Regions from separate parts of the Bifidobacterium sp. LCP19S3_E9 genome, predicted to be linked through region 3. Evidence: riboswitches for the same ligand, from Rfam matches in the RefSeq annotation. Region 3 holds a riboswitch; each other region holds the start of a gene.

Region 1 (10,905 bases), on a different contig from region 3:
TCACCGTTGTCGGCTCTTCGCTAGGCGTCAGTCTTGTGCAGCTCAATGACGGCGGCAGCACGGCATCCATCACCTCGGTGGAAATCGGGTCGAAGATCGCGGGCGCAACATGCTCCTGAAAGCAATAGACCTGGCACACCGTTTCCCCGGAACGGATATTCTGTTCGAACATCTCGATTTCGAAATCAGCCCGGGGCAGACCGTCGCGCTGTGCGGGCCTTCCGGATGCGGCAAATCCACCCTGTTGTCGATTCTCGCGGGATGGGTGAAACCATGGGCGGGGCAAGTCGAACGCGACGACATCCACCGCATCGGGTGGGTATTCCAAAACCCCTACGGTGTTCCGGAGCGGACCGCGCTCGACCACGTGGTCTTCCCGCTGCTGTGCCACGGCATGAGCAGGCGTGAAGCGATCCCTGAAGCGTTGCAAGCCATGGGACTGTTCGATCTGGAATATGCGGCGGACCGGAGGTTTTCCGAACTCTCCGGCGGCGAAGCGCAACGGTTGATGCTCGCCAGAGCCGTATGCTCGCACCCTGATGTGCTGCTCGTCGACGAGCCGACCGCGCAGCTGGACACGCGAACGGCGGCATCCGTGAGCGAAGTGTTGGGTAATCTCGCTGGGCAAGGCATGATCGTGGTCGTGGCGACGCATGACCCGCGTGCCAGGGACGCGTGCGACCGGATCATTGATTTGGCTGATTACGCGCCGGTCGGTGCTGAAAACGCGGATGGGGACGCGGGTGAGAGCGCTGCTGCACGTGTGGACGGGCGTGCTGCTGGGAGCGCAGACGGAAGCATTGCAGGAAGTGTTGCCGGAAGCGATGCTGGAAGTGCTGCCGGAAGCGAGGGGGTTAGATCATGAATCTCCGGTCAATCTGTTCCGAAGCCGTGCGGAACATCAGCGCGGGGACCACGCGGGCAGCATGGTTTTTCCTCGTCATGCTCATCACCGGTGCGCTTCTTGGCGGGTACGAAGCCATGTCCATCGTGCAGCTCGAACAGGAAGCGATCACGCGCATCAGTTCGGACGCCGATACGAAAGCCTTCATCGGCGCAAGCGTCGACGGCCAAGCGTGCGACGGGCTCGAAATGGTCCACAACGGGCCAAGCCTTGCAGGAGCGGCCCGTGCTGCCGAAAGCATCACCGCGTCCTCGACGCCCGGCATGGAACTGCCCGCGTACGAAGTGACCCCGGGATTCATCAAACTGCTTGCATCCGGGCAGAAAACGGCGAACGCGGCATCGTCGTCTGCGTCCTCGTCTGCGCAACAGGGGGCGACATCAACGCAACAGGAAGTGAACGAGACCGCTGACACCTCGGGAATATGGATTTCAACCGACGTCTCGCATGATTTCGGACTGGTTAAAGGCAGCGTCATGCAAACCAACCGTGGCGATATGACCATCGCCGGCGTATTCTCCTGGCCCAACGACGGCCGCGACACCAGATTCGCCTATGCGGCGATGATCCCGGTTTCGGCATCCTCCGGCGAATTCACCGAATGCTGGGCGAAGCAGTGGCCGGTCAGCGAACAGACCAACGACCTGCTGTATTCCACGGCGATCGTTTCGGGAACAGGCGGAAACACGACGGTCGCGCAGGTCAACAAATCCTTCGACTCCCGGTACAATGCGTACTCCAGCTATAAGAACCGCATGACGGTATGGCTGCCGTACGTTTCGCTAGCGGTCGGAGTGATTGCCGGGGTGATTTCCGTGCGGCGCAGGCGACTGGAATACGCGGGAGCCTTGCACGTAGGGCAGACCAAAGGCGCCCAACTGCTCGAAATGATCCTGGAGACGCTCATCTGGGCGGGGCTGGCGACCATAGCGTGCCTGGCGTTGCTGTGTGCCTACTGCTGGCGTATGTCCACCGACGGCTGGATGAACATCTTCATCGCCGCCTGCCGAATCTCCGCAACCGGGTTCGCTGGAGCGATGGCCGCGACATTCCTCGCCGGGCTCAGCGTGCGGGAGTCCCAGCTGCTGCGGTTCTTCAAGAGCCGGTAGGGTTGGGGATTTGAGTGTGCGGGTTAGGTGCGGCAGGTGGGTACGCGGCGTGCGCTAGATAGGCGACTATCTCCGGTTTTCTGCGCGGTTGAGGGAGCAGGAACGCCGAGATAGCGCGGTTTATACGGTAAGTTGCGCGAGATGAGGTCGGTGTTGGCGGTTGCTACGTGGCGTGGTTTGCGGGCTGTGGGAGATAGCTGCGTATCTGCGTGTTGCCAGTGCGGGGACGGCATAGGTTACTTGAGATGGCGCAGCTAATGTGGAATATTGTTTGAGTCGATGGCGTAGATGGCTGGGCCCGTATTGTGCGGGTTGCAGGGAACTGGAAATGCGCGTGTATCTCTGAGGCGCTGTTGCTGGATGAGTAATGGGCATAGGGGATGGTGAGATGGGCATGAGATTTTCGTGAGTTCATCGCGTATGGGACTGGCTCAATTCAACTGGAATCGCGTGGATTGAAAGATTGTTGTGTATCCGCGAGTTGCCGGTGTCGGGCGGGCGCGGGGCATGGGGGATGGCGCAGTAGTTTCGTCATGTTGTCTGGGTTGGGGATGTATGTGCCGTGATCTGTGTGGCGTGGGTTGCAGGAAGTCCGGGATACGCGTGCATCTGCGGTTTGCTGGTGCGGGGGTAATGCGGGTTGTTGGAGATAGCGCGGTTTGTGCGGGAAGTTGTGTGAGATGGGGGTGGGGTTGGTGGTTCCTGCATGGCGTTGCTCGCGGGGTGCCGGAGATGGCTATGCATCTTCGGGTGGCCGGTGCCGGGCGAGTACAGAATATCCGAGATGCGGGCATATCGTGGGGCCGCCGTGCCGGTATGGGGATGATATGGGAATCATGCAAAATCATGGGGTGCCCCTAGACTGAACAACCGACACGGGGGCTTGGCTGAACGCCAGGCTGAGATGGGGGTTTCCTCCGACCGAATGAACGTGAACCGGGCAATGCCGGCGCACGGACGTCGCTCTTCCCGTGCCTGAGAACAACCGTTCAAGAAAGGCACATCATTATGACACAAGCCGCGAATACCGCAGCATCATCCACAGTGAATCTCAAGTGGCGCGTTGTCGACATCGCCGTTGCATCGGTGATCGGCGTGGCCAGCGCACTGATTTATTGGCTGGTCGCCCTGCTGACCGCCGCACCTTGGACCGCACTGGACGCAATCGTCCCCGGTCTGCCCGGCCTGTTCAACGGACTGTGGCTGTTCGCCGGGCCCTTGGCCGCCATCATCGTGCGTAAGCCGGGCGCCGCAGTGTATGCGGAGATCGTCGCCGGCATTCTTGAAGCGTTGATGGGCAACATGTGGGGCGGTCTCGCCACATTCCTGATCGCTTTGGTGCAGGGCGTGTGCGCGGAGCTTGCGTTCGCGATTGTGCGTTACCGCAAGTGGACCCTGCCGGTTGCCGCCCTGTCCGGCGCGCTGTCGGGGGTCGGATGCTGGGCGTACAGCTTCATCGAAAACCTTCAGGGCATCAATCTTGCCGGGTCGTACGGCATTGTCTACCTGATCACCACTGTGGTGTCTGGCCTGTTGATCGCCGGCATCCTCATGTGGTACCTGTACCGTGCGATCGCGCGGACGGGTGCGCTCGACAAGTTCGCGTCAGGGCGTGAGGTGCGCGGTATCAGCGCCTGAGAGACAACACCGTCTGAAATCACCGTCTGACAGCACCATCTGAAAGCGTCAGCGTCTGAAACCCCGGGGCTTGCGGCGGAGCGCCGATACGGCTTCGCAAGTCAGTGGCATAAGACCCGCCACCAGTATGGGCGGGCGGTTTCGGGATCATTGCAGCGATATACCACCCTGTGCCGGGCATCATCGAAATCCGGCATCGCATAGGAAGACATGAATATGAGCAACAACTCTTCGAACGCATCCAACGCATCCAACACATCCGTCGCCACATCGACATCTACTGGCAATTTGGCAACCGTTCAACCCGAGGCGACCCCGGTCGCAGCGGGTCGCCCCAGCCTGAGATGGCGTGTCGTAGATATCGCCGTCGCGTCGGTGATCGGCGTGGCCAGCGCACTGATTTTCTGGCTGGTGTCCCTGATTTACTCACTGGGCGTCGGCGACCTGATCGGTCTGGTCATGCCCGGATTCCAAGGCATCTACAACGGTTTGTGGCTGTTCGCCGGCCCCTTGGCGGCGGTCATCATGCGCAAGCCCGGCGCCGCCACGTACGCGGAACTGCTCGGCGGGGTCATCGAAAGCCTGATGGGCAACCAGTGGACGGGCATGGACACGTTCAGCACATCGCTGATGCAGGGCGCGTTCGCCGAACTTGCGTTCCTCATTGTGCTGTACCGCGTGTGGAACGTGCCGATCACCATGCTGTCCGGTGCATTCGCGGGTGTCGCCGTGTGGCTGCATGACATTTTCATGCGCGGCCAGGCGTTCACCGGGCAGTACATCACCATCTATCTGGTCACGTCGGTGATTTCTGGCATCGTGTTCGCCGGTATCGTAGTGTGGTACTTGTATCGGGCGATCGCACGGACCGGTGCGCTCGATAAGTTCGCGTCCGGACGCGAGGCACGGGCTGCAGCCTGAATAACCGCGAGGCGATGAGTCTCGCTCCAAACGCCGGCACTTCGACGGAACTGTTCAAGTGCACGGCAGAACAGTATGGCAGTATAGCCCGGCAAGCATGGGTGGAACCGCGATCCGGCGGACGGCAGTTCGCGATACAGTAGCGAACGGCGACAGAACAACGGTTCCACGCCAGCGCATTCGAAGACGGCAGGACACAGGACGCGATGAAGTCAAGCGAACACAACAACAACACGATGACGGCAGGATCGATGCAACCGACATCGGTATCGACACAACCGGCACGCCTCGAATTCCATGATTGGGGTTACCGGCATGCTTCACGCCGCCACTTCGCCGTCCGCGGCCTCAACCTGAGCATTGAACCCGGCCAGCGCGTACTGCTGCTTGGGGCTTCCGGCATAGGGAAATCTACCATTCTCGAAGGCGCGGCCGGATTGCTCGGCGGCGATATCGAAAGCGTGAACACCGCCGCTAACGGCACGACCAGCACCATTGACGCGGATGGCGGGTTGACCGAGGGGAGCGTCACTGTTGACGGCACGCCCGTCAGTCAGGCCAGGGGACGCGTCGGCCTCGTATTGCAGGACCCGGATGCGCAGGCGATTTTCGAACGGCTTGGTGACAATGTCGCCTTCGGTCCGGAAAATCTCAACGTGCCGCGCGAAGCGATCTGGCAGCGCGTCCGCGACAGTCTCGACGCGGTCGGCATGCACGGTATCCAGCTTGACCGTTCCACCATGCACTTAAGCGGCGGGCAAATGCAGCGCCTCGCCCTCGCCGGAGCGCTCGCCATGCAGCCCGGCGTCCTGCTGTTGGACGAGCCCACCGCCAACCTCGATTCGGACGGTGTAGACCAGATCGTCGGCGCGGTACGTAATGTGCTCGACAGTACGCACGCGACCATGATGCTCGTCGAACACCGAGCGGAACCTTGGATTGACATGATCGACAGGGTCATCGTTCTCGGATTGCAAGACAGCCAGCCCGCGGGCGGGGCCGGGGAAACAGAGGAATCCGGCGGGCAGAACGAACCAGATAACGCCACCGTCATCACCCAGCAAGGCGATGAAGCCGAATTAGGCCGCCATGGCGACCAACGTACGGTGATTATCGCCGACGGCACCCCGGACGAGATCTTCTCCGACCGCACCATCGATTTCGCCGGCCTCGGCATCTGGCTGCCCAAACGCTACCAACGCCCCGAAGACGCCATCACCCGCATCTACACCGACAGCGAACCCGAATATGATCCGGCGACTGGTACCGGCGAGCCGATCCTGACCACCAGCGGCCTGAGCATCGGGCACAGTGAAGACGCCATCGCACGCGACATCAACCTCGCATTCAAACCCGGGCAAATCACCGCGCTCGTCGGAGCGAACGGCGCCGGAAAATCCACGCTCTCCCTGACCCTCGCCGGCCTGCTCAAACCGCTCGAAGGCTCCGTTAACGCCAGCCGCGAACTCGCCGGGAACGCGCACGGCACCCAGCCAATCAACTGGAAATCAACCGAACTCGCCTCCCGCATCTCCTACGTTTTCCAAAACCCCGAGCACCAGTTCGCCCGAGGCAGCGTCATCGACGAAGTCATGCTCGGACCGCTGCGCACCGGCATCGCACCCGACGAAGCCCGCCGCCGCGCGCACGACCTGCTCGAACGCTTCAACCTCAGCCGGTACGAGAACGTCAACCCGTACACGCTGTCCGGAGGCGAAAAACGCCGGCTCACCGTGGCCGCAGCGCTCGCCGCCGCCCCACGCGTGCTCATCCTTGACGAACCGACGTTCGGGCAGGACCGCCGCACTTGGATGCAGATCGTCCACCTCATCCACGGGCTGCGCGGCGACGGCGTCAGCATCATCGTCGTCACCCACGACCATGAGCTCGTCACCGCGCTCGGCGCACGCGTCATCGAACTCATCCCGCAAGGCGGGCAAGGCCAATGGGATGACGAGCAGACCATCCGCGTCAGCCCGGTCAACGAACGTCACGAACAGCCGCGAGCCTCCAGCAGGTCAAGCGTCATCGCATCCATCAACCCCGCCTACCGGCTCTTCGGCGCTCTGCTTGCCTCGCTGCCGCTTATTTTCAGCCTCGACTGGGTGTCCGCATGCACCGCGCTCATCGTCGAATTCCTGGCGCTCGCTTGTCTCGGGCTCAAACCGTTGCGGGTCGTCAAATCCACGTGGCCGGTATTCATCGGGGCGCCAGGTTCGGCGCTCGCCGTACTGCTGTACGGCAAACAGGGGGGAGCCGTCTGGTGGCATTGGGGCATGATCACCGTCAGTGAACGGTCGGCGTGGCTTGCATTGGCTACCGGACTGCGCATTCTGGCGGTGGGTATTCCCGCGATTATTTTGGTGTTGGGCATTGATGCGACCGAGCTGGCGGACGCGTTCAGCCAGATTCTGCATTTACCGGACCGATTCGTCTATGGCGGGCTCGCCGGTATGCGCCTGTTTTCCGTGCTACGCGACGACTGGGCGGCACTTACCGCCTCACGCCGTTCGCGTGGGATCGGCGACGACAATGCGTTCAAGGCGTTCTTCCCGCAGGCGTTCGCGTTGCTGGTGTTGTCCATCAGGCGTTCGACCACCTTGGCGACTGCGATGGAGGCGCGTGGATTCGGCGGCGATGGGCCTCGCAGCCACGCGCGTGTCAGCACGAGCGGGATGCGCGACCGGGTGTTCCTCGTGTGCTGCTTCGCGGTGCCGATGATCGCGCTCGCGGTGTCGGTGTGGTTTGGTGCGTTCAGTTTCTTTGGCGGCAGGTGAGTGCGGTCGCGGCGGTAGCGCGCGGTTTTCGCTTTTGATATTGTCCACATGTTGGGACACAGAAAAAACGTCAAACGTTTGACGAATGTTTTCTGATGGTTTTCTGCGTGACGTTGCAGATGTTGCGTGCGTGACGGGGGTATGGTCGTGCTGACGGGGGAGTTGGTGAACCGTTTGCAGCTTGGTTTCCGTTGGGTTGAGAGGAGTGTGCCGTGGCGAAAGCTGACGTACGTGAGGCAGATGTTTTTCCAACGCTCATAATCGGGACCCAGACACAATCCAAATCATCAAAATGAAAGAAGGGATGATGACGAACCAACGAACGGTTGGCCGGCGTATGCAAAGCCGATGCCCAAGCCGACTTTGCAAGACAGAATTTATTTCGCGCGGGTGCGTAAGAAGAAGCAGCGCGACCTGTTGCACGGCCTGGCTGTGGCGGAAGGGCCGTTCTATGCGCGTCTTGAGCGGAAGTGTTCAATCAACGGCGTTGTCCAGGTCAGTGAGATGGCGAATCCGGTGGCGCTCATCGCTGCGTACGCCGCGCAGTATGCGGCAGTGTACTCGGGTGTGCCTTCGGGTTTGCGTCTTGACACGGTGATGGGTTCCGATGGCAGCCGTTGGGTGATGGGCCCCGCGTTGGACCAGTATCTGCTCAATATGCAGGATTACAGCGTGGCTGGTCTCGTGCAGTTCGGGTATCGAAACGTCTACCCGGATGGCGCTGATCTTGACATTCAAGGCATTGCCGACACCGTTGTCGGTTCAATGGTCGGTAATGGGTCGCATCAGATTTTTGGCGGAAGCTGGACGACCAAGGTTGCGCATGGCAATCAGCTATGGGATATGTGGAAGCCGTCTATTCGCATGGTGTGCAGCAATCCGAAAGAAGCGGTGATTCTGTTCTCATGCCTGATGGTTGATTTCCTACGTCATATCCAGACGAACGGCGAGTGTACCGCTACCGATGTGCGTGAGAATTATCGCACGATGCTCACGCAGACGATATTCATGTCCACTGTTGACTTCGGGCTACTTGGCAAGGCGACCGGGGCGGCCGAATAGTCACGGGCTTGCGGGCTTCCCGACACAGCCCGTGACTGGAGGCCGTCAGGGCCTACATCAGCTTTTCGTCGTAGATCGCGCGGCTGCCGCCGATGTACTTGGGGCGGTATCGTGCGCAGATGATGTGCGCCTTGCCAATCATGTCAATGGAAATGCGCAGCGGAACGACCACCGGGTGGATATGCATGCCGATGAGCGTGCCGCCGATGTCGATGCCGGCCTTCGCTTTGGCTTGGATGTCCTCGACCAGTACCGGATGGTCGAACGACCGGTAGGCGATGGTGCCGAACGCGCCGCCCGCATGATTGGGCTGGGGAATCGCGTTGACCTGGTCGAAACCGTAATGTTCCAGGCATTCCTGTTCTATGACCAGCGCACGGTTGAGGTGCTCGCAGCATTGCGCGGCGAGGAAGATCCCCGCCGGCTTCAGCACCGACTGAGCGCCTTCGAACAGGTACGGCGCCACATCCATGGACGTGTGGGTGCCGATCTGCTCGCCGAGCACCTCGCTGGACGAGCATCCGATGACGAAAATATCCCCGGACGACAGATGCGCCGCCTCGAGGACCTCGTGCACCGCCTGCGCGGTCTGCTGCCTGATCTGTTCGAAATCCTGTGTCTGCATACCGCCGATTGTACTAGCGCGGAGTTGCACACTGCCCCTGCGGTTCACCTGCGGTCAAACCAATCATCATTCATGATGCGGGTTCCCGGCTTTTTTCAGGTAATTCGGTAAAACCATCCCAGTGTTATGCGATGGGAATGCAAGTTACGCGGAAGTGTTCCCCCATAATTGCGGCTTGTAACAGTGCCCATCGTGTGAGTGAATCCTCACATGGTGGCCCGGTTGGATGCTGTGCGGGTGGTCTGGAGCGTGGTAGATGCCCGCCGTGTGAGCGGATCCTCGCACGCCACGCCAGGTAGCCGCCGCCGCGTACAGTGGGCGGTATGCCGTTGAACAATGAGATACTGAGCAATCCGCATGCTGATCGCGTGCGCAAGATCGCAGGCTTGGAGTCCAAGTCGCAGCGCGAACGCTCCGGGCGCTTCCTTATCGAAGGCCCGCAATCCGTACGCGAGGCGATCCGTTGGCGTCCCGACGCCGTGACTGACCTGTACGTGCAGATGAGCGGGGACGACCCACAGCCCGCGAACCAGACCATCGCCGAAATCTACCGCGAAGCGCTTGACAACCCGCGGGCGGGCCAGCAGGGTGGCCTGTACATCCACGGCGCCACCGCCCAAGTCTTGCGCCAGATCAGCGGGGACTGCCAAGGCATCGCCGCCGTCGGCCTCACCGAACGCATGCAAGACGACCCCGATGACCTCGACTGGTCAGATCATCCCATGGTCGCCGCGTTCTGGCAGGTGCGCGACCCTGGCAATGCGGGTACTGTGATCCGCGCCGCCGATGCCGCCGGCTGTGACGCCGTGATTTTCGTGGATGACAGCGTCGACCGCTTCAATCCCAAGGTCATCCGCGCCACCGCCGGATCGCTGTTCCATGTGCCGGTCCTGACCATGACCACCCAGGATTTCCTTGGTTGGTGCGCTGGCGAGCACAGCACTTTGGTCGCCGCCGACGTGCATGGCACGCCGGATCGGGCCCCCGAACAGCTGCCGGGTCTGCTCGGCGAACGCGGCCACATGCTGGAACGCGAACCGCAGGACTCCAGCCGTCCGCTTACCGTGCTGTTCGGCAACGAGGCGCGCGGTCTGCCGGCCCACTTGGTCGAGCAAGCCGACCGTGTTGTCGCCATCCCGATTTATGGGAAGGCCGAATCGCTGAACCTGGCGACCAGCGCGGCAGTCATGCTCATGAGCCTGGCTATGTCGAGTCATATTGGGAAAATGTGAAGACGGTACAACGGCTTGAGCGAGAGCGACGTTTCACTGAAATAAGAAAGGGTACTCGTGGCACAGAGCGCGGTATTCGATGCACAGGCGGTGACCGCAGCGGTCAACGAAGGCATCGGGAAGATCGAAAAAGCCTCCAGCTCGGAGGAATTGAAAGCCATCAAAACCCAGTATGCGGGTGCGGAATCGGCAATGACGCAAGCGAGCAAGGCTATTGGCTCGCTCCCCGCCGACCAGAAGAAGGAAGCCGGCAAGCTCATGGGCAAGCTGCGCGCCGATTTCGGGCGCGCGTTTGGCGCCAAGCAGCAGCAGATCAAGGCTGAGGAGGAGCAGCGCGCCCTCGCCGCCGAGACGGTTGACATGACGCTGCCGATCCGCCGTAAGCCCTTGGGCGCGCGTCATCCGCTGCCGAGGCTTATGGAGGATGTCGAGGACTTCTTCATCTCGATGGGCTGGCAGATTTCGGCGGGTCCGGAAGTGGAAACCGAGTGGTATGACTTCGACGCCTTGAACTTCGGCCCCGACCATCCCGCCCGCCAGATGCAGGACACCTTCTATGTCAAGGGCAATCAGGCCAAGGACGCTGCGGGCTTCGTCGGCTCCAACATGGTGTTGCGTACGCAGACTTCCTCCGACC
Region 2 (10,905 bases), on a different contig from region 3:
ACAAGCTCGTGGACGAATTCCTGCATGAGCCGAAGGTCCACGCGGTCGATGCCGCCGACGCCCAGGTCGACACGCTCACCCAGCATGTGTTCAAGGTCACCAAGGACGACAAGCCTGAGGTGATTCGTGCGCTCGCCAGCGGCAAAGATAAGCGCATTATCTTCACCCGTACCAAGTATCAGGCCAAGGAACTCGCCGAGAAGCTCGTCAAGCACGGCATTCCTGCGGTCGATTTGCAGGGCAATCTGTCGCAAAAGCAGCGCGACCATCATCTCGCCGCGTTCGAGCGTGGATTTGTGCGTGTCCTGGTTGCCACGGATGTCGCCGCGCGAGGCATCGACGTCAGCGATGTCGCGCTGGTGATCCAGACCGAACCGCCGGCCGACCCGAAGTCCTTCCTCCATCGTTCCGGCCGTACCGCGCGCGCCGGCGAGCATGGTGACGTGGTCACACTCGTGCTGCCGAACCAGCGCCGGTCTTCGCATCGTCTGTTCCACAACGCGGGTATTGACGCGAAGCCGGTCGCGGTCACCCCTGAGTCTCCTGAACTGCTAGAGCTGGTAGGCGAGGTCGCACCTGTTGTCGAGGGCTGGGATCTGGGTCAGGTCGATTTCGGCAACAAACACGGCAAGAGCGGTAAGAACGGCAAGAAGAAGGACGGCGGCAAACGCAAGGGCCGTCATGACCGCGATGACAAAGATCGCCGCGACCACAAGGACCGCCACGACAAGGGCGGTGCCAAGGGTAAGGGCTATGCCTCGCACGGGCATCATGCCGACGACGCCCGCGAATCGTTCGATGGGTTCGGACAGCCGGCATCCGTCGATTTCGCCATGTCCGAGGATTACCGCAACACCAAGCATCATGGCCATAAGGGCGCCAAGGACGCCGGGCATCACAAGCACAGCAAGGACCGTTTCGATCGCGGTGCCGGGCGTCGCGATGATGATATGCGTGATTTCGACCGGTCGTTCCGCGACGGCGAGATGCCGCAACGCCATTCCGGCCGTCGTATCTCGTCGTATGATGAGGGCCCGCACAATCGCAAGCAGCGTCGCGAACGCGAGTTCGGCCAGCGTTCCGTTGGTTGGCGTCATGCCGGCAAGAAGCACCGCGATGATGTGAGGTTCGTCAGCGCGAAGCATGGCAAAAAAACCAAGGCTTCGAAGAAATCAAAGCCGGCGGGGAAGTATCATTCCGGGAAGAAACATGCCGGTGGCAAGAAGCATCGCTGAGCGGTGAGACGGGCGGGAATGCTGATGTGTGTTCCCGCCCGTCTTGCGTTACGATGGAATGAGTGCTTGATGAAGGATGGTGGTCATGGACTGGCATGCAGCGGTATATGGGGGACGAGGCGGCAGCGGGTATGACGCGCCTCGTGATTTCGGCGCAGAACCCGGTTCCTCGTATGGCGCGCGCGATGAGGTCGTTCCTGAATCCAAGCTGAAGCGGCGAGGGGGATCCGCGTATTATCGTGCGTTTGACGTCCTTTCCGGCAATCGGATGCGTGATTTTACCTGCACTTACACGGATGACGGTGAAACGCTTCATGCGACGGTCCACAGCACTGAGAACTTCCTGAGCGATTACGATGTGAGCACGCATATTGACGAGGATCGCTCGGATTTCACCGATTCGTCATGCACCTGCCCGGCGTTCAGCAGATTCGGCGGCATTTGCAAGCATGTGCTGGCGTTGATCATCGCATACAACGAGGATTCCTCGTCATTCACCGTCAAGGGGGACGCCTCTTCCCGTGGCGGACGCCAGCATCGCACTACATCCCCGCTGCTGGAGCGCTTCATGTTCAGCGAGGAGCGCCGCCAAGCCGATGACGCGAAAAACCGGCAGCTTGAATTGCTTAAGCAGGTCAACGCCGCGGAGAAGAACGGCGGGGTGCCGACATCTGTGCAAAGCAGCCGCCATCTGCCGATCGGCAGCGTGCATCTGGAACTTGCGTTTGCGAAATCCGCGCGGGTATCCGGGGCTTCGATCCGGCTTAAACTCAACGTCCCGTCGCTCAGACTCAGCTATGTCGTCAACAGCATCCCCCAGTTGCTTGATTCGGTGCGCAACCAGGGGTACTTCCAGTACGGGCAGAAGCTCGCGTTCGTCCATACCCGCGACACCTTCGACGAGCAGTCCCGCAAGATGCTTGACATTCTCGATCGTGCCGTGCAGGTCAGGGAAAGCCTGAGCAACGCGATGTTCTATTCGTTCCCGCATAGTGCGTCGGGCGACGGATACGCGGTGGCCGACGACGAATTGGCGGAGCTGCTCGGCTTGTTCGTCGATACCGGGGAAGCCGTGGGTGTGGTGGGGCTCAACACGACTTTCGCCAACGCGCGATCCATGCGTGTCGTCGGCGCCGACCCTGATTTCGGGTTGCGCATCACTCCCGAGCCCGATGGCGGATACACGATTACGCATACCGCCTGCGTGATTGCGATGATTGACGGGCATCCCTCCTCATATGTGATCGTCGGCTCCGCGATCGGGGCGAACCGCGAATGGTACTCGTCGAGCACCGACGGCCTGCCGATGATTTTCCGGTGTTCACCGCAGTTGGCGCGGCGCGCACAGCTTGCGATGGCGCTGTGCGGGGAGGATTGCGAGACCGAGCAGTATGTCAGCTCCCGTGATTTGAACGCATTCAGCCGCACAGTGCTCCCGCAGCTGACGGTCGGCGCGATTGACGGCGTGCCGGTGCAGCAGGAAACGGATGATGACGACGATATCGCCGGTCCCGCGGGCCTCGCAGATGCCACCGATACCGACGGTTCCGCTGGCAATCCGCATACCGAGACAACACATGAGACGCCGGTATCTGACGAGCCGACTGGACCTGCCGCATACGGCACGCCGGGCGACACCAACCCGAACAGCGACCCGCAGCATGATCGGCCAGAGTCATTGCATGGCCTGATCGCCGATATCCCGGCGAAACTGCTCGCCACCATCCAACAGCCGTGCAATATCGAACTGTATTTCGACCGCGACCGCGACGGTATCACGTGCGATGCCCAAGCCCGGTACGGTGACCGGCGATTCCATATCTTCAACGGCAACGGCGCACATGACGGCGTGGTGCGCGACACGACCACCGAACGGCTTGTGGTCGAAGCGCTGCTGCATTACTTCCCGCGCCCCGATGGCCCGGTTGCGCGGCTATCCGAAGATGACGACGAGGGAATCTACCGTCTGCTGACCGAAGGACTGCCGGTATTGCGCGGACTGGGGACCGTGTACTCAACACCGGCGTTCGACGGGGTGACATCCATGCCGTCCCCGATCATCAAAATCGGGCTGTCCATGCGATCCGATTTGGTGGAAATCTCGCCGATCGCCGACGAAGTCGACCCTGACGAAGTGCCGCAGCTGCTCAACAGCTACCGCCAGCGCAAACGGTTCCATCGCCTGCGCGACGGACGGTTTGTCAACTTGGCCAGTATGGACACCAGCAAGCTTGACACCGTCGCCGACGATCTGGGCATCGACCGAGACGAGTTCGCCGATGGAGCCGTGGACGTGCCGGCATTCCAAGCCTTCTATCTTGACGGACAAACCGATGATGAGGACAAGGACCAGCGGTTCTGCCAGTATGTCGAGAACCTCAAGGTCATCGACCCGAACCGCTACGAGGTGCCGGAAAGCCTGAAATCCGTGCTTCGTCCCTATCAGGCGGAGGGCTTCAGGTGGCTCAACGCGGTGTGCGACAAGGGCTTCGGCGGTATTCTTGCGGATGAAATGGGTCTGGGCAAAACCGTGCAGATGCTCGCCATGCTGCTCAGTCGGCTGGACGAATCGCGCAAGAACGGACCGAACCTGATTGTCTGCCCGGCCTCTCTGGTCTATAACTGGGTCGCTGAGGCGGAGAAATTCACGCCGGAACTGCACGTCGCTGCGCTCGCGGGAAGCAAGGACGAACGTCGGGCGATTCTTGCCAGTGCACGCGATTATGACCTGCTCGTCACTTCATATGATCTGTTGCGGCGCGATATCGATGATTATCGTGATATCAACTTCACGTGCATGGCGTTGGATGAGGCACAATATGTGAAGAACCACGCGACGAAATCCTCGCAGGCGGTGCGTTCGATCCAGGCCAAGCATCGGTTCGCGCTCACCGGCACGCCGATTGAGAACCGACTGTCCGAATTGTGGAGCATTTTCGATTTCCTCATGCCCGGGATGCTCGGCAGCTATAAGCATTTCCGCGGTCGGTTCGAAATGCCGATTCTCAGCGGTGACGCCATCGCGCAGCGCAGATTGCAGGTGTTTGTCGGCCCGTTCATTCTGCGCCGTCTCAAGAAGGACGTACTCGGCGACCTGCCCGACAAGATTGAGAACGTCATCACCGTCCAGCTGGAGGGCGAGCAGCGCAAACTGTATGCGGCGCTCGAGCAGCGGTTGCGCGCTTCCATCAACAGGGATACGAACTTCGATTCCGGCGCCGAGAAAATCAAGGTGCTCGCCCAGTTGACCAGGTTGCGGCAGATTTGCTGCGATCCGCGGTTGGTATACGAGAACGCCGGGAAGAAATCCGCCAAGCTTGACGCCATCGAGGAGCTGGTGGAATCCTGCCGTGATGCGGGCCGGAAGATGCTGATTTTCTCGCAGTTCACCAGTTATCTGCATTTGATCGGCAAGCGGTTGCACAAGAACGGCATCGACTATGACGTGATCACCGGCGGAACCCCGAAGAAGAAGCGGCTTGAGCTGGTCAACCAGTTCAACAAGGACGACACCCCGGTGTTCCTCATTTCGCTCAAGGCCGGCAATACGGGTCTCAACCTGACCGGTGCCTGCGTGGTTGTGCATGCCGACCCGTGGTGGAATGCCGCAGCGCAGAACCAGGCGACTGACCGTGCGCATCGCATCGGGCAGACGCAGGATGTGAACGTGTACCAGATTGTGGCGAAGGACACAATCGAGGAGCGCATCATCAACCTGCAGCGTACGAAATCCGATCTTGCGGCGAAGTTCGTTGATGACGCCTCGACGACCGGTGGCAGCGCCATCAGCCGGCTTACCAAGGACGACCTGCTCGCGCTGCTCGGGTGAGTTGCCGGGGATTGTTGCCTTGCTGCCCGGGCGAGCGCTGGTCGAATGGGTGTTACCGCGAAATCGCCCAGGTGCGCATTGCTCTGGTGGGGCGTTGCCCAGGGATTGTCTGAACGGGCGCCGGTCAGCTGGGCGCGGTTGGGCGGACACTGGCAGTCTGATGTCTTGACTGGTTGGCCGGCAGCTGCCCCAACTCCGCCTTGCGCCCCAACGAATCAAATTAGTAGCACACGATATATTAGCTTACGATATACTAGTTTGTGATATACCAAATTGCAGGTTGGGGACGCAGTGACGGGAAACGCCGCAAGGGCGATTACTTACCGCCGTGCGGGCGCGGAACGGTGTGGATTTTGCCGGTGAAGTTGGTGGATACAACCTGCCAGACCGTGACGCTTGCCATCTGCTGTGCGGTGAACGGCACGTGATCCATACCGGCCTGCTTGCTCATCAGGGCTTGCATGGCGGCGATTTTCTCATCCAGATCAGTGATCACCGTCGCGGTGCCCGTGCCGACGATCGAGCGGAAGGATGCCGACCAGTTGCAAGGTGTGCGGCCTTCATGCACCTGATGGTCGCAGTCAAGTTCAAAGGCGACTGGAAGCGCGTTGCCGGCTGCACTGATGGCGTCGATTTTTCGTCCCTCGTGCGCTGAATGCAGGAAAATCCGCAGCTCGCCGAAATCCGGCGGCAGCGGTATCCCGTCCTCCGACAGGCTGACCGGAAGGTCGTTTTCGGGGTGTGCGAATCGCTCGAGAGTGAATCGGTATCCGAAGTTCATCGGTACGATGGTCAGGCCTTCGGCGTCCTGGTAGGCGACGCGCACGACTTCGCACGCGTCGAGAATATCCTTGATTTGCTGTGGGGAGCGTACTTCGCGATCGGCTCGGCGCATCGGACGATGCACTCCGGGGGTCGTCGAGGCGTGCACATGTGGCGCGCGGCGCAAAGAGCCAGATGGCGGTAATGGCGTCTTGAGTGGGGCGGGCGCGGCATCCTGCGGTGTTGGCGTGTGTTGTTGCGGTTGAAGAGCGGAATCGGTCATGGAATCCTCACAGTATGGTGATGCGGTGGCATACGAGCGGCATTCGGTACGGGACGCGCATCCAGGCGGTTGTTACAGTGCAGTATAGAACGTAGGGCACCTCGCGACGTGATATGCCGCAATGATTGAACGCCGCAGAGCATGAGGCTGGTTCTCGTTTTCAATGGTTCTCGATGCGCTGGTATCGGATGGTGCGGCGTCCGACGGAATCCGGCGGAATAGTGAACATTGCGCGGGATGACGGCAATCGTGCTGACAGACGGGCATAGTGATGCTGACCGGGATATGCCGCAGGGGCGCACGATGGTGCATGACGGGCGAATTCCGGAACGCAGGGGCGGCTCAACTCGATGATAGGGGCGGAACTCGTGCGTGTATGTCCCGGTGCCTGAGGTAGGGTGGCTGGGCAACCTAGGGGAGCTGCGGCGGGTCCGCGGCTGAGAGTGCGCAAGGCGCAGACCCTGTGAACCTGTCCGGGCAATACCGGCGAAGGAAAGGAATGGTCATGGCGGCGTCATCTGCTCAATCGAATCATGGTTCTCGAACGGCAATCATGCCGAACATTGCTCAAACCAGTCAATCCGGCAAGTCCGGCGCATCTGCGGAATCCACTGAAACAAGGGAACCGGCAGCCAAGCACGTTCCGCTCGCTCCGGCGAGCAACAGCGGTGATTACGCGTTTCTCGGGGCGACCCCCGGCAGTGTGGCGGACCGGTTCTATCTGGCTGCGGCCGAAGACTGGAATGCGGCGATCAATTCGCGTTTCGTCAATGAACTGCTTGACGATACGCTGCCTGACAGCGTGCTGATCAGCTATCTGATTCAGGATTTCACGTTCTTCACGCAGCCGACGCTGGAACGACTGACCGCGCAGGCGCCGACGCAGGAAATCCGCGACATGCTCAACCGGCAGGCCGAGTTCTTCGCAAATCAGGAGAAACCATATTTCCTGCGGTTCTTGGAAGAGTATGGGGTGGATGAGCGCCAGCAGGCGAGCGTGCCGCAAACCCCGGCGAACCGTGAGTATTGCGCGTATCTTGACCGGATTGCCGCGACCGGCAGTTTCGCCCAGCTCTTGTGCCTGATGTGTGCGATGGAATGGCTGTATCTGGCGTGGGCCAAGCGCACGGTGGATGCGGGCGTTGTACAGCAGGTGCCGGCGCATCGCGGTTGGGTGGAATTGCACGAGGGTGAGCTGTTCCGCTGCTGGGTGGGCAATCTCATCGAGCTTGTGAACCGGTACGCGAGCGTCGACGGCCCGGAAGCCGCCGTATTCCCCGAGGTCGCCCGACTCGAACGCGCGTTCTTCGAGGATTCGTATGCGTATGGGGTGGGGGAGTGACGTTTCGCTTGCCGTGTGGAGACGCATGTTGAGTGTTTCGGGACTTGCGAGATAGCGAACAACTGGGCGTACCATCTGACAACGCTGTTCCAAGGCCGGTATCTTGTGTATCTGAGGTATCGCAAACGTGCATCTCGGCTATCTGTAGTACCTGCCGGGACATATCTTCATTATGAGGGTTCATCGTTGCCTGAATCGTAAGTATGGACTGTGGAATTCCAACAGTTCCAAAATAAAACTGTAAATGCCTATGCCGTTATGCTATGAGCATAGTACATAGCATAACGGCTTCTCTTTCGTTGAGCTAGCAAGGAGGGTGAATATGTCTTTATCCATACAAGAGCGATTAAAAGACCTACGTGTGGAGCGTGGCTTGACGCTGGGGCAGCTTGCGGAGCAGACCGGGCTTTCCAAGTCTGCGCTGGGCAGTTACGAAACGGAAGACTTCAAGGACATCAGCCACTATGCCCTTATCCGGCTGGCGAAGTTTTACGGTGTGACCGCTGATTATCTGCTGGGGCTGTCTGAAATGAAAAATCACCCAAACGCCGATCTTGCAGACCTGCGTTTGAGTGATGAAATGATTGACCTGCTGAAAAGCGGGAGGATAGACAATACCCTGCTGTGTGAGCTGGCGGCGCACCCGGATTTCCCCCGGCTGATGGCTGACCTTGAAATCTATGTGAACGGAACGGCACTGAAACAGGCGCAGGGTGCAAACGCCATAGTGGACACGATGAGCGCAACTGTTATAAAAAAGCATAATCCTGGCATGAGTGATACGCAGTTAAGACAGCTTATCACCGCCCATATTGATGAGGACGAGTTTTGCCGCTATGTGATACAACGGGACATAAACGGGATTGCCCTTGCTCTGCGGGAAACACACAAGGACGATTTTTTCAGCGTCCCAGAGGATAACCCGCTAAAAGAAATGCTGGAAACTGCTGGTGAAATCGTCAGCCAGGACAGCGACACGGAACAAGCGTACTTGGCGTTTATCTGCAAACGGCTCAAGCTGAATTTTAGGAAGCTGTCAGTAGAAGAACGGAAGTGGCTGAAAAAGATTGCGGAAAAATCCGACTTGCTGAAGAATCCAAAACCGCAGAGAGGACGAAGATAAAAAATGCCTGAACGGCGGTTCTGGTTTTTCAGAACCACCATCCAGGCATTTTGTTTAGTAATAGAAAAAGGTGCAGTTGATTATTGCGTATTGTCAATCTCTCTCAAACCGGGTAGTAAAAATACGGCAAGCGCAACGATGATAATGCCAATTCCGCAAATGACAAACCATTTCTCAACTCCCAGCCGCTCCGCCAGAGGCCCGGAAATGACAAGGCCAAACGGCATGGCGAGGGAAGCGGCGCTTGTCAGTAGAGAAAAAACTCTCCCCAGATATTCTGGTTTGACCGTTTCTTGAAAAATCGCATTTTGCACACCGTAAAATGGAGCGGAAATTCCCATAACAGTACAGCACACAACAAAGACAAGAAATGCGTCTGGCGGCAAAAGCCCGGAGAGCATATTGCTAACGCCCATCAGGAGAACGGAAAGACCGATGGTGTACCGCCGTTTCTTAAAACCGCCCCAAATGCTCAGAATGACTCCGCCAAGCAGCATACCAACCGCAAAAGCAATTTCAGCGGCAGAGGCATGGGCCGGTGTTCCTTTGAAGTATGACATACAGATGAGAGGAAAAAGCGTACTGATTGGCATATAAAAGAACATATAAATTACACCAATCCAGAGCAGAGCAAAGAGGCCCCTGTTTTGCTTTAATACCACATACCCCTCTTTCATATCCTGTAAAAACTGTTGTCTTTTCGTTTCTGGACATAGTTCAGGCGTTGGTATGGACGAAATCGCAACAGTCACACAGGCAAGGATTGCACCCACAATATCTAACAATATAATTGCATTAAGAGGCCAAACAGCATATAAAAACGCTGCGGCAGCTGGACTGATAATCGCACTTACTGCTTGCATGGTCTGCGTGTAACCAGCGCATTTTGTAAGTTCCTCTTTTGGCACAATCATAGGTGTTGCTGCGCTGAATGCTGGAGAATGAAAAGCAGTTCCCGCACTTCGGATTAACAGGACAACCATAATAGACCATACGGGCAATTCCATGTAAAACGCCACCAGCGCCAGAATACCGCCAGCGGCGGCAATTATCAAATCCGCACCAATCATTACGCTTTTACGGCTGTGCCGGTCAACAAAAGCACCTGCAAACGGGCCTAAACAGGCTTGCGGCAAAAATCCAATCAGTGTTGCCGCCGTCAATATGATTGCAGAATTAGTTTTCGCAACCAAATAAAAGATAATGGCCATTTGCAAAATACCGCTGCTAATAAAGGATATTGCTTGTCCGGCAAGAAGTGTAAAATAAGTTTTTCTCCATGAATTGTTGTTTTGGGTCATAATGCGAACCTCCTTTTTTATTGCATTGTTCCTTTGTTTCTGCAATAAAAAGCAGGCGTTGTCCCACAGAGAGGGCAGACGCCTGCATAACAACAAAGCACGAAAAAACACCACGATACAGTTCAAAGACTGCTCGTGTCAAACCTACGTGTTCCTTTGCATACGCACGCAAAAAAAGCCCACCATCATGTGGAAAGGTACTTCTACTTTTTATTGCTTATTAGCGTACACAAATTAACACACGTAAGCCTCCTTCCAATCTCAAACTGTCGCACAGTATAACACACATCCGATAGACTTGTCAACCATTTTTAACCTTGTTTTCCATCTTGTTTTTCCATCTCTTACGGGCAGTAGCAAAGCCAGGCGAGCCAGTCAACGGTCAAGATGAACGGCGCTTTCAGCGCCGCCGTTGACAGTCTCGCCCGTCTTTGCTAATGGGTAATCAAGGCGGGAAAGCCATTTTAGGGCTTTCCCGCCCATTTCAATTTTGGGAGAAGAAAGGCCCCAAAATGAACGAGTGCGGCCAAACACTTTTAGGGATTGGCCACCTTGTCCACCCATCCAGCGGGGCGGCGGGGAACGGTCAAGGCCGGGCGTCAGCCCATTCATTTCAGCCTTGACGGTTTCCTGCCGTCCTGCTACTTTTCCCGGAGTGTGGCCACACATCTGGTCACGGTGTCCAGAGCTTTGGGACTTTTTGTCCCATAGGCCGGGGGCGGAGGACGAGGGACGGGGGCTTTCATAATACGCCCTGTCTGCTGCTGAAATCAGCCCTTTGTTTCCGGCTTACCAGCCCCAAACAAAGCCCTGCTTTCCTGCCGCGTCAAATGCCCTTGCCCTCCCCGGCGGCAACGGTATTTTCAGGGCAACGCCGACAGAGCGTATAACACACTACACTTTGCTCCGCAAAGTCGTGTGCCAAATGGGGCGCTGCCCCCTTTGGAAACCCCCGCAACAAACAGGTGCTATGCACCCAGCCGGGAGCATAGCGCCGTTTGTTGTCAGCAGCCCGTTTCACGGTCTGCGT
Region 3 (10,905 bases):
CGGCTTCCGGATGGTTGATATTGCACGGCATGACCGCACGACCGGCGGCGAGTTCGGAACGGACCAGCTCGGTGTCGCAATGCTCGCGGGCTGCGACGAACCGCATTTCCGGCGTGATGATGTTGTGCCGCGCATACCACATCTGCGTGACCGGATGCCCTGAGGCCTTGAGCGGATTGTGTTTGCGGCCGCGCCATTCCTTGGTCGCCTTGCCGCGTTGGACTGCGCGCTTGCCGTCATCGGCGAGGTTGCGCTCGCGGCCTTCGTATTCGACGACGTCCCCTCGGTCGCGGATCCAGTCGAGACGTAGTGGCGCGAGCCCTTCTTTCGGGTCGCATGAGGGACCTTCGGTGTTGTAATCGTGGAACGGCGGGTTCGGGCCGACGCCGGGGGTGTCGGAGAGTTTGATTTCGGTGTAGGGCACGTCGAGGTCGTAGCTGCCTGATTCGTTCTCGAAATGGATGCGCTCGGTTTTGCGGATGTGCGCCTTGTCGCGTTGTGTGCAGCCGCGTGCGGCGATGTCGACGCGCTGCTGTTTGGCGAGTCGTGCGGCTTCCTTTGCAGCTTTTGCGTTGGTGAAGCCACCGGGCTGGCCGGATTGCAAACGGTTGAGTGAGGTGGCGGGCGGATTGCCGTCCGTCACCTCATTGGCGTCCCCCACAGATGTTGTCCCCGCTGCCGGTGCGCTCGAGATGGTGCGCGCCGCGTATCCGTGATGTCCGCTGCCGCGTACGCTGCGCCACGCATCCACCATCGCTTGGGTGGTGGCTTTCGGGTCCTCAGCCCCGGCGATTGCCGAGACTACGAACCAGCCGGCTGCCTTGGATGCAGCCAGATCGCGCATGTCGGCGAGGGTCACACCGCCGCCGATGACGACCGGATAATCGCTGGCAGTACAGATGGTGTTGATCAAGTCGATGCTCAGGAAATGCTTGCTACCGTCATCCTCGACGACGATGGCATCAGGCTTGGTGGTGGAGGGATGCAGCGGCGCAGCGCCGATGTAGTCGATGCAGCCGCTCGGCAGTTCGTTGATGAGTTTGACGAGGCTTTCGGTTTCCGCGCTCAGGCCGATGATGGCATCGTCGCCGAGCAGCTGTCGCGCCTCGCGCGGGTCCATGTCGTCCTGCCCGATATGCACGCCGTCGACCTTGATACCCAGATTGCGGCACTGCCAGACGACGTCCACACGGTCGTCGATGACGAAGGCGACCGTGTCGGACTTGTCGTTGTCTTCGATGATCTGCGCGATATCCCGTGCGGTTTCGGTCAGTTGCTTGGCATCTGCGGTTTTGTCACGCAGCTGGATGAAGGTGGCGCCGCCTTGCAGCGCGTCATCGACGATATCGCCGATCGGGCGTCCCTTGGTATCTTGCGACCCGAGGATGCAGTAGGCGGTCAAGTCGAAGGTGTCCCGCATGGAGGCGTAGGGGTAGTTGGTCATGGTGTTTCTTTCTGTTATTGGGCCGATTGTGACCCTTGGTTCTGAAGTTCTGAAGTATCGTGCTGGGGCTTACTGCCGAATGCATTGATATTATGCAAACGATTCATTCGCTCAATATCAGCGATATCTCACCTAAATATGGCGATGGGATGATTACGTTTGCGTATGCATTGCTCGCCGCTGGTCTCACCGCGACGGCGTTGCGGGCATGCCGGATGTGTTTCCTTGGCGATGGAGCAACGTCTACATGCTTGGCGCGGTTCGATTGCGACTTGTCAGGCCGTGCCTGCGGTGTCTGGAGATACGCTGTTTTGCGACGCAGGGACATGTGACACGATGATTGGCGATGCGGCGATGTCTTCGGCGGTGACGTTCCACAGCGCGTCAAGGAATCGGGTTTGGAAGCTTCCTGGTCCGGTGCAGCCTTCCGCAGCCTGCTCGGAGGCACGGTTGTACAGTGCGCTCGCAGCCAGCGCGGCGGTAAGCGGATCGGCTACGGCGAGATAGGTGGCGGTGACCCCGCCGAGCGAGCATCCGGCACCGGTGATTTTCGTCATCATCGAGCTGCCGCCGGGCAACCGGTACACGGTGTCTCCGTCGGTGACAAGATCTGTGGCGCCGGACACGGCGACAGCGGCACGGTGATTTGGCGCGTAGCTGCGCAAATATCGCGCCATCACGATTGCGGCGTTTGTGGCGCTGTCCACGTCATCGACAGCTTCGACGCCTGCCGGTCGTGTGGTTCCCTCCTTGGCTCCTGTATCGGAACCAGCGGATGGGACGTTGAGATCCCAGATTCCCGCTAACGCGATGATTTCCGAAGCATTACCCCGCACGATGGTCGGAGGAGCGGAGCGGAATGCCCACAGAATGGCGGAACGGGTGCGTCCGATGCCGGCGGCGACGGGGTCAAGCACCCACGGGTGGTGCATGGCTTGCAGCGACCGCGCGATGTTGCCGAGCGCGTCCTTGAAAAACGGCAGCAGGGTGCCGACGTTGATGTAGGTGGCCTTGGCGATTGCCGCGGTGTCGATGATATCGTCCGGCAGGTAGCTCATCGCCGCGGTGCCGCCTGCCGCGAGCTGCGCGTTGGCGACAAGGTTGATGGTCACGAAGTTCGTGAATGATTGGGCGAGCGGCGTGGTGTCCTTCACCTCGCGCACAGCCTTCGCAATCAGCTGGCGCTCGGGGTCGTCCGCTGGCAACGGTGTTCCGTTCAGGGCTGCGCTGGTACTGCCGGTGATATCTGGTGATGCGTCTGTGTTCATCATTGCTCCCTACGCTGGTTCTAACCAACAGGTTCTAAGGGTCAGGCACGGTGCCTTTCTCAGCCTTGCCTTGCGGCAGGCTCCCCTGCATTGGATTATGTGAGCCATCGTATGGACGCCCGAGGACACGGGGTGGATTCGGGGCGGATTGGCGCGTGCAGATTGCACGCCGCTGAGGTTCAGGGTTCCGGATAATATTAAGAGGTTACGTATGTCCTGCCGAGTCCGAATGACGTAGGTCTTTTCCAGGCGTTGCTGACAGCACTGAATCTCCCGGGACACTGACACGGTTGTCTTTCGGTCGCCTTGCGCCGGCGTGGATGTGTGGTTGGTGTAGATCGGTCTCGCTCGGATTGCGATCACACTATCGGGGTCGACGTTGCGGCGCGCACGTCTCGCTACGGCCGGGCAAACTGAGAGGAGAAGGACTTCATGCATCATCTGGCGGTGAAGATGAAAAACGGCCAGTCGCGTTGTTGACAATGGGTCGTGTTGGCTGTGTACGCAGTCGTTGTCATCGTGGTGATGTGCTTCCACGAACCTTGGTTCGATGAGGCGTAATCATGGTTGATCGCCCGCGACTGCTCATGGCATGATCTCTTGCTGGTACGCCCGCATTACGAAGGACACCCGCCGTTGTGGTGGCTGTTGTTCGCGATTCCCGCACGTCTCGGCGTCCCATACGAGTGGGGAATAAAAAGCATTCAACTGGTGACGGCGGTCTTCTTCGTATGGGTGGCGGTCCCTATTTATCTGAATCAGCGTAAGTCGGCATGGCGTTCATCCGTGCAGAACGATGTGCAACAACGCCCAGGTGACCATCGCCACCGCCATGACCAAGCTCAAAGACGGCGAAAAGCTGACGATGAAGACCAATGATTCTTCGACGACATGCAGCGACAAGGAATGCACATTTACGCAGGCCGGCGGCACCATCAGCGGCATCCCCATTACAGTGTCCAAAGACAACACCATCAAGGTGACCATCAGCTACAGCGACACCAACGGCGGTGATTGCTATACCGTCGAGGGGGCAGCGATTTGGGTGATTCCGAATACAAGCACGAGAGCACCACAGGCGCTTTGGAATGGTATCCGCATAAGCCGTGACATCAATTCGCCCTGCAGGGTTGAGGCTTTGCGGGGCTCACCTATTATCTGGCGGTCATTGACTGGCAGCAGGGTAATACGGAAAACGAGAGAGAAAACAAGTTCCCGGCACGGGTTGACGCCCGGTATAAGAGAGGAGAACAACCGTGGGCCATACATACGGTAGGAGGCGGGCGCTGCTCAAACGTATGCAGCGCGGCTTCACCATGGTTGAGGTCATCGTGGCGATTGGCATGTTGACGCTCGTCGGACTGGCGGCTGCCCAGTTCGCCGTCACCGCCGTGCATTCTTCCTACGCACACCAGCAGCGTGCCATCGCGGTTGGTCTTGCCGAATCGGGTATGGAGCGGGTACAGGAAAGCGTGAAGGGCAAAGAAGGCAACACGATTTTCTCTACGCTCACGTCGGGCATGTCCAAGTCGGGGGCGCAGGGGGCGCTCAAGGCGGCTACCGATTTCAATGTGATTGAGAACGCTTCAGATACCATGGATCTGGGGTGGAATGATTCTCCGAGCGCCACGGCGATCCAGGCCAAGGTCGAGACCAACGACCAGCAGGGAAGGCGCCACGTATACCGTATGCACGGTTGTCGGCAAATGTTATCGCCTGTCTGCCGAGGCTTCCTGCCTGTCCGCGTCGAAGCAAGGTCTGGTGACTTCATCCGGCGCTGTCGGTGCGTACAAATATGTCGGCGAAGGCAACAAAGCCGTTGATGCAGCATCCATCACGGACGCCACGAAGTTCCCGACCGGCCCGTTCAACACTGGTACCGCTTCTAGTCCGACCTATTCGCCGATGCCCCGCGTGGTTGTGCTCGTCACTTGGCCGGACAGCCAGCATCAAGGCAAGACTTGCTGGTACAGCACTGCCGCGATTTTCGATGGCAGCAATGACGACACCCTGAAGAGCAAGTGAGGCGGTGAACAGTATGGATAGTGGTATGAGCAATGTTGGACAGCCGGCGACAACAGTAAGCATGCGAAGCGGATCTTGTGATGCAAAGCATGAAGGATCAGCAGGAAAGTTTGCATCTCGTTGGCGCAAGCTGAGGAACACCGATAAGCAAAAGGGCGTTTCTCTGACGGAACTCATGGTGGCACTCGGTATATTCCTCTTGTTCTCGTCAGTGTTCACTGCCAGTGTCATGCAGTACCTCCGGTCTACAAATTCGACTGCGGTGCGTGCTCAATCGGCGTCTACGGTAATGATGGCAACCCAGCGGCTTGAGCGTTTCGTCACGTATTCCAACTCGATTGGATATGCCACGACGGGTGGCAGCAGCGGTTCCGCCGACAAGAACACGGTGTTGATTTATTCGGCGCCGTCGTCCGGCAATGATTCCGGTGCGGCCAGTGCGAGTGTCGGCCAGTATTCGGGTAGCAAACTGGTTACATTGAATACCCAGGTGACATTCAGTTCGAGGAATTCTGCGGCGTCAAGCGCCACGGGTTCAGCGTCGATCACCTATGCAGCGTGCCAGTGAGCCGCAGTGCCCGCTAGTATCTGGAGACGAATCTTGGCAGAACATAGGTGATAATTCATGGCAAAACGACTATGCTGATTATGCAAAAGGCGGGGAAACGGTTATCGATACCGCCACGGGCTTGGCTCAATCAGCAGCTTCGAGCAAGACTAATTTAATGTTCACAGCAAATACAGGTGTTGATTGTTTCGTTGTGAATGGTACGAGCGAAGGCTCGAAGTTAGTGACCAAATTTGGCAATTATACAACTTCTGACGATAGAGCAACCTTCTATCGTTATGAAAAGGTCGCTGATGAAGGAGCCGAACCGGAAAGGCAAAGTTTAATTACACGTTTGTCCTTGCTTCATCCGTGGCAGATGAGAAGCGACCTTGGCTGAGCCCTAGAGCACTATGCTTAACAGAGACGAAAGGGCTTCCGGACAACCAGAAAAATCCCAGGATTCAACTGCAGAAGTGTCGAGGAGCTATGTACGATGCGACTGGCGCAAAGTATTACCCACAACGTTGGACGCACCTGACAAGGATAGCTCAGCGGATAAGACGGGAATCGGTACCTCGTATAATGTAACGGCTAATGCCTCCATCAGCTACGCATTCAGCAAGTATGTGGACGCTGCGAACTAGAAGTGGTGATCGGTAGTGTTGACTTCCTCCATCCTTGCCGCCGGTGATGTTCTGGTCGGCTATGGTGTACCGCATCTGGACACGAGCGCGTACGGCGACGGTGTCACCACCGTGGTGCTGGCCGTCGTCGCGTTCGTGATCGGGTGCTTTATCGGTTCGTTCCTCAACGTGGTCATCTGGCGCGTGCCCAACGGCATCAGCCTGGTCAACCCAAAGCGGAGCTTCTGCCCCAACTGCAAGTCCCCGATTCGTTGGCACGACAACATACCCCTCATCTCGTACCTGGTGCTGCACGGCAAATGCCGTGACTGCCAAGAGCCGATCTCCGGGCGATATCCGCTGGTTGAACTGCTCGGCGGGTTCATGACCATGCTCGCCGTACTCGGCCCGGCCCTCCACCTGTATCCGGTGTGGCTGCTCCCTGCCACCATCTACTTCGCATGGCTGAGCATCGTCATCGCGTTCATTGATATCGACGTGCAACTCATCCTCGATATCATGACGTACCCGTCCATGTTGCTGATACTCGCCCTGCTCACCCTTGCCTCATGGGGGACCGGCTCATGGACGCCACTGTTGCGTGCCGTCATCTGCGCGGTCGCTCTCGCAGCCTTCTACGTACTGCTCGGTTTTATCTGGCCGAACGGCATGGGGCTGGGCGACGCGAAACTCGCCGTTATCGTCGGGCTCATCCTCGGGTGGCTCGGCTTGAGGCAGCTCATTGTCGGGGCGTCCGCAGCGTTCATCGTCGGGGGAGCCTTCGCGCTCATCCAGGTGGCGCGCAAACGCATCAACATGAAAGGCGGAGTCCCGTTCGGGCCGTACATGCTCATCGGAGCGTGGATCGGCATCTACGTAGGCGCGCCAATCGCCAACTGGTACCTAACGATTTGCGGGCTTAACTAGTCCACAGGAAAGAGAAAGGAAAAGGAGAAAGCCATGAAGCCAATCACGACACAGTCGCTGCCGAACGACGCGATTCGCGCGGCCGTCATCGCCAATCCCTACACGGAACGGCCGTAGATACTGCAATACCGCACGATCGGCCTGCCGACCGGCGCGGTCGTCGACGGTGAAGTCGTCGACCCGCAGACCGTGACCGGCCTGCTCAGGGGGCTTATCAAGAACGCAAAATTCCCCAAGGATCTCGCGCTCGTCTACACCAGCCGTCGCGTGGTCTACAGGGAAATGACCTTCCCGGAGATGCCGCTCGCCGAACTGCACGACACCCTACCGTTCCAGGTCAAGAACTACATCGCGCTGCCGGTCGACGATTCCATCATCGATTTCGTGCCGCTCACCCGTGAAGAGCAGGCGCAAGGCGCCGTGCTCCACTGCATGGTCGTGGCGACCTTGCACACCGGCGTCGAGAGGACCACCACGGCGATTCAGAATGCAGGATTCGCGGTGCGGTCCGTGGACGTTGGCGCGTTCTCGCTGGCACGCATCTTCCGCGACCAATCACGCGACAAGGCCATCGCTGTCGTCAATGTCGGTTCCAACAGCACCGATGTCATCGTCCTCTTGCAAGGGCACCCGGTCGCGCTGCGAGCCGTACCGTCCGGTGCAGACGATATCACTCAGGCCGTGGCCAAGGCACTCGACATCCTGTTCGAAGGCGCACTCGAAATCAAGAACCGTATCAGCCTGCAGAACGTCGTCGGCGATGAACGACTCGAAAAAGCCGAGGAAATCATCCGTGACACCACGGCACAGCTGATTGTCGGTATTCGTAACACCCTGAACATGTACAACACCGACCCCGGCAATGGTGGCCGACGATATCGTCCTGGTCGGAGCGGGCTCCATGCTCGCCGGCTTCCCACCCGTGCTCGTCAGCTCCGCCAACAAGACCGTCACCATCGGCGACCCCTTCACCCACTTCATCGTCGGAGAGGACGCCAAGCGGCAGAACATCAACGTCCACGGACCCGAATATGCGGCGGTCCTCGGGCTTGCACTAGGAAAGAGGCCACGATGAGCGCATTCAGCAAAGGTAGCCACAGCGGCAAAGGCGAAAAGTCCGCGCCGCGCCGCCAAGACAAGAACAATGACCAGAAGGATGGCAAGAAGGGCAAGGGGACATCCTCAACGTCGACCTGTCCAGCCTCGGCAAGTCCAAGAAGACTGGCAAGCTCACCCCGCCCGACCAGTGGAGCCTGAGCGTCGACCTCCTGCCGAAGTCGGTTGCGGCGATCAACAGGGACCGTCGGATCGCTAAGATCATGGGCTTCGTGACCGTCGGCGTGCTGGTGCTGTGCTTCATCGCGGGACTCGTTGCCAACCAGTTCGTTGTCGCGGCACGTGGCGAAACCGACGACGCACGGCTCCAGCAGACCACCCTGACCGCTCGTAAGGCGGAATTCAAGGGAATCCAGGACGTGCTCGTCGCCTCCTACGACATCAACGTGGCGCGCGCGTCACTGCGCTGTACGGCGAAGTCAACTGGCTCGTGGTTACCGACCAGCTACGACCAGTCGGCGTTCATCGCATCGCTCGACGGTGCGGCGACCAGCTCCGGAACCACCATCCAGAGCGTGAGCTTCGGAACCGCTGCCGCTGCCACTTTGCCGAGTGACGCGTCCGTGCAAATCAGTGCGAAGAAGGTTGTTGCCGTGCCGGTGACCATCAGTGCACAAGGCGGGTATGACGCGCTGCACAACTTTGTCGACCAGATGCAGCGCATCGACCGCATCGCAGTGCCGACCAGCGTGAGTTACTCGGTCGCCGATGACGACTCGCAGAGCACCGTGACCATCAACAGCAACATCCTCGCGATTCTCAGCTCCGGGTCCACCCAGACCAACGCGTCCTCCGATGCGATCGAGAACGCGACCTCCGGCGTGTCCAAGTAAGCGCTGCGGGAGTGGTACTACGAGAGTGGTGCTGCAGGGCGTCTGAGCCGAGAGCGGCCGCCAGACGGTGTGGCTGTTGGCTCTGGGCTGGCTTGGTCGGTTGGACTGGCTGGTTGAGCTGGTTTGACTGACTTGGATAGTTAAACCGTCTGGTTTGACTGGTTTTGCGGGTCAGACCGTCCGGTTTGACTGCTCTGCGAACGAGGCGGGCGGAAACCTATTGAGTGGGTTCCCGCCCGCCTCGCTGTATTTCTGGTGGTGACTGAAATCCTGCCCCAAATGGCTTGCGGCAACGCACTGACCGCACGCGATGCGGCACTGTGTGAGCGAATCCTCACACGGTGGCGGTTCTATCCGTCCTGATGGTCGTTTCCTGCTGTTCCGGTGGTCGATGTGGGAGCCAATCCTCACATGGTGGCAGTCCTATCGGGGCTCGTGGCCGTTTCTGGTTGTCCCGGCGGCTGGTTTGTGAGTCAATCCTCACCCGGCACCCGGCACCGGCTTCGTGTCAGAACGTATCGGTAAGCTTGACTTCCGTCATACGTCCCAAAACCGTCAAACCAGAAGGTGCATTGTGGCTAGTTCTAAACTCGATGAAGTCGTCTCCCTCGCCAAGCGTCGCGGGTTCGTGTTCCCCGCGGGCGAGATCTACGGCGGCACCCGTTCCGCGTGGGATTACGGCCCGCTCGGCGTCGCGCTGAAAGACAATATCAAGCGTGAATGGTGGCGCTCCATGGTCGTCACCCGTGGTGATGTCGTCGGCGTGGATACCTCCATCATCCTGCCGCCGGAAGTGTGGGTTGCATCCGGCCACGTGTCCGTGTTCAATGATCCGCTCATCGAGTGCCTCAACTGCCATAAGCGCCAGCGTGCCGACAAGTTGCAGGAATCCTACGCAGAAAAGCACGGCGACAAGATGCCGGAGAACGGTCTGGCCGATATTGTGTGCCCGGATTGCGGCGTGCGCGGCAAGTGGACGGAACCGCGTGACTTCAACATGATGCTGCGCACTCATCTCGGCCCGGTCGAGGACGAGAACTCGCTGCACTATCTGCGCCCGGAAACCGCGCAGGGCATTTTCGTGGACTTCAAGAACGTGATGATGGCGAGCCGCTCCAAGCCGCCGTTTGGCATTGCGAACATGGGCAAGTCGTTCCGCAACGAGATCACGCCTGGCAACTTCATCTTCCGCACCCGCGAGTTCGAGCAGATGGAGATGGAGTTCTTCGTCGAGCCCGGCACTGATGAGGATTGGCATCAGTACTGGATCGATACCCGCACCCGCTGGTACCTTGATTTGGGCATCAACCCGGCGAACCTTCGTCATTACGAGCATCCGAAGGAGAAGCTCGCGCACTATTCGAAGCGCACGGTCGATATCGAATACAAGTTCGGATTCCAGGGTTCCGATTGGGGTGAGCTGGAAGGCATCGCGAACCGTACGGACTTCGATCTGTCCGCCCATGCGAAGCATTCCGGCGAGGACCTGAGCTACTTCAACCAAGCCACCGGCGAGAAGTACGTGCCGTACGTGATTGAACCGGCCGCCGGCCTGACCCGTTCCCTGATGGCCTTCCTCGTGGACGCGTACGACGTGGACGAGGCTCCGAACACCAAGGGTGGCGTGGACAAGCGTACGGTGCTGCGTCTCGACCCGCGTCTGGCCCCGGTCAAGGCCGCCGTGCTGCCGCTGAGCAAGAAGCCGCAGCTGCAGACCATTGCCCACAACCTCGCCGCCGACCTGCGTCAGCACGAGTGGATGATCGACTACGACGAGGCAGGCGCCATCGGCCGTCGTTACCGTCGTGAGGACGAAATCGGTACCCCGCTGTGCGTCACCGTCGATTTCGACACGCTTGAAGACAACGCGGTCACAATTCGTGAGCGCGACACCATGCAGCAGGAGCGTGTCAGCCTTGACAGGGTCGCCGATTATGTTGCCGACCGTGTCAGCGAGAAGCGCGTGCGCTATCCGGAAGGCCCAGCCAGCGTGACTGGCGTGAAGGCGGCCGACGGTGGCGTGGACGTTTCTAAGGAAAGCGGCATCGACGAGACCCAGCCGGTGAAGATCGCCGAGGCTGGCGGCCTGTACTGATATCGCTATCGCGCGCGCCATCTT

The links. A riboswitch is a leader RNA that binds a small molecule or an ion and turns the genes downstream of it on or off. The one in region 3 is predicted to bind thiamine pyrophosphate.
Region 1: it holds a riboswitch for thiamine pyrophosphate, as region 3 does, so the genes downstream of both, ACTQYB_RS05950 (ECF transporter S component) here and ACTQYB_RS00960 (hydroxyethylthiazole kinase) in region 3, are expected to answer to the same signal.
Region 2: it holds a riboswitch for thiamine pyrophosphate, as region 3 does, so the genes downstream of both, ACTQYB_RS02990 (TenA family protein) here and ACTQYB_RS00960 (hydroxyethylthiazole kinase) in region 3, are expected to answer to the same signal.

Annotation. Positions count from the first base shown of each region.
Region 1 is NZ_JBQKEV010000009.1:33,502-44,406, forward strand. Features, by position in the region: gene ACTQYB_RS05935 (hypothetical protein) at 1-119, shown strand, start outside; gene ACTQYB_RS05940 (ABC transporter ATP-binding protein) at 110-865, shown strand; gene ACTQYB_RS05945 (hypothetical protein) at 892-2,013, shown strand; TPP riboswitch at 2,879-2,989, shown strand; gene ACTQYB_RS05950 (ECF transporter S component) at 3,022-3,651, shown strand; gene ACTQYB_RS05955 (ECF transporter S component) at 3,868-4,572, shown strand; gene ACTQYB_RS05960 (ATP-binding cassette domain-containing protein) at 4,779-7,349, shown strand; gene ACTQYB_RS05965 (hypothetical protein) at 7,698-8,411, shown strand; gene ACTQYB_RS05970 (TIGR01440 family protein) at 8,464-9,036, opposite strand; gene ACTQYB_RS05975 (TrmH family RNA methyltransferase) at 9,360-10,268, shown strand; gene pheS (phenylalanine--tRNA ligase subunit alpha) at 10,326-10,905, shown strand, end outside.
Region 2 is NZ_JBQKEV010000004.1:29,842-40,746, forward strand. Features, by position in the region: gene ACTQYB_RS02975 (DEAD/DEAH box helicase) at 1-1,235, shown strand, start outside; gene ACTQYB_RS02980 (DEAD/DEAH box helicase) at 1,321-5,064, shown strand; gene ACTQYB_RS02985 (pyridoxamine 5'-phosphate oxidase family protein) at 5,381-5,959, opposite strand; TPP riboswitch at 6,513-6,621, shown strand; gene ACTQYB_RS02990 (TenA family protein) at 6,663-7,451, shown strand; gene ACTQYB_RS02995 (helix-turn-helix domain-containing protein) at 7,774-8,574, shown strand; gene ACTQYB_RS03000 (MFS transporter) at 8,655-9,875, opposite strand.
Region 3 is NZ_JBQKEV010000001.1:238,284-249,188, reverse strand. Features, by position in the region: gene thiC (phosphomethylpyrimidine synthase ThiC) at 1-1,444, opposite strand, end outside; gene ACTQYB_RS00960 (hydroxyethylthiazole kinase) at 1,720-2,712, opposite strand; TPP riboswitch at 2,702-2,809, opposite strand; partial or broken gene ACTQYB_RS00955 (ABC transporter permease) at 3,238-3,432, shown strand; gene ACTQYB_RS00950 (hypothetical protein) at 3,545-3,988, shown strand; gene ACTQYB_RS00945 (type IV pilus modification PilV family protein) at 3,969-4,535, shown strand; gene ACTQYB_RS00940 (hypothetical protein) at 4,474-4,737, shown strand; gene ACTQYB_RS00935 (PulJ/GspJ family protein) at 4,763-5,305, shown strand; gene ACTQYB_RS00930 (hypothetical protein) at 5,289-5,684, shown strand; gene ACTQYB_RS00925 (prepilin peptidase) at 5,947-6,837, shown strand; gene pilM (pilus assembly protein PilM) at 6,955-8,094, shown strand; gene pilO (type 4a pilus biogenesis protein PilO) at 8,157-8,786, shown strand; gene ACTQYB_RS00910 (glycine--tRNA ligase) at 9,361-10,881, shown strand.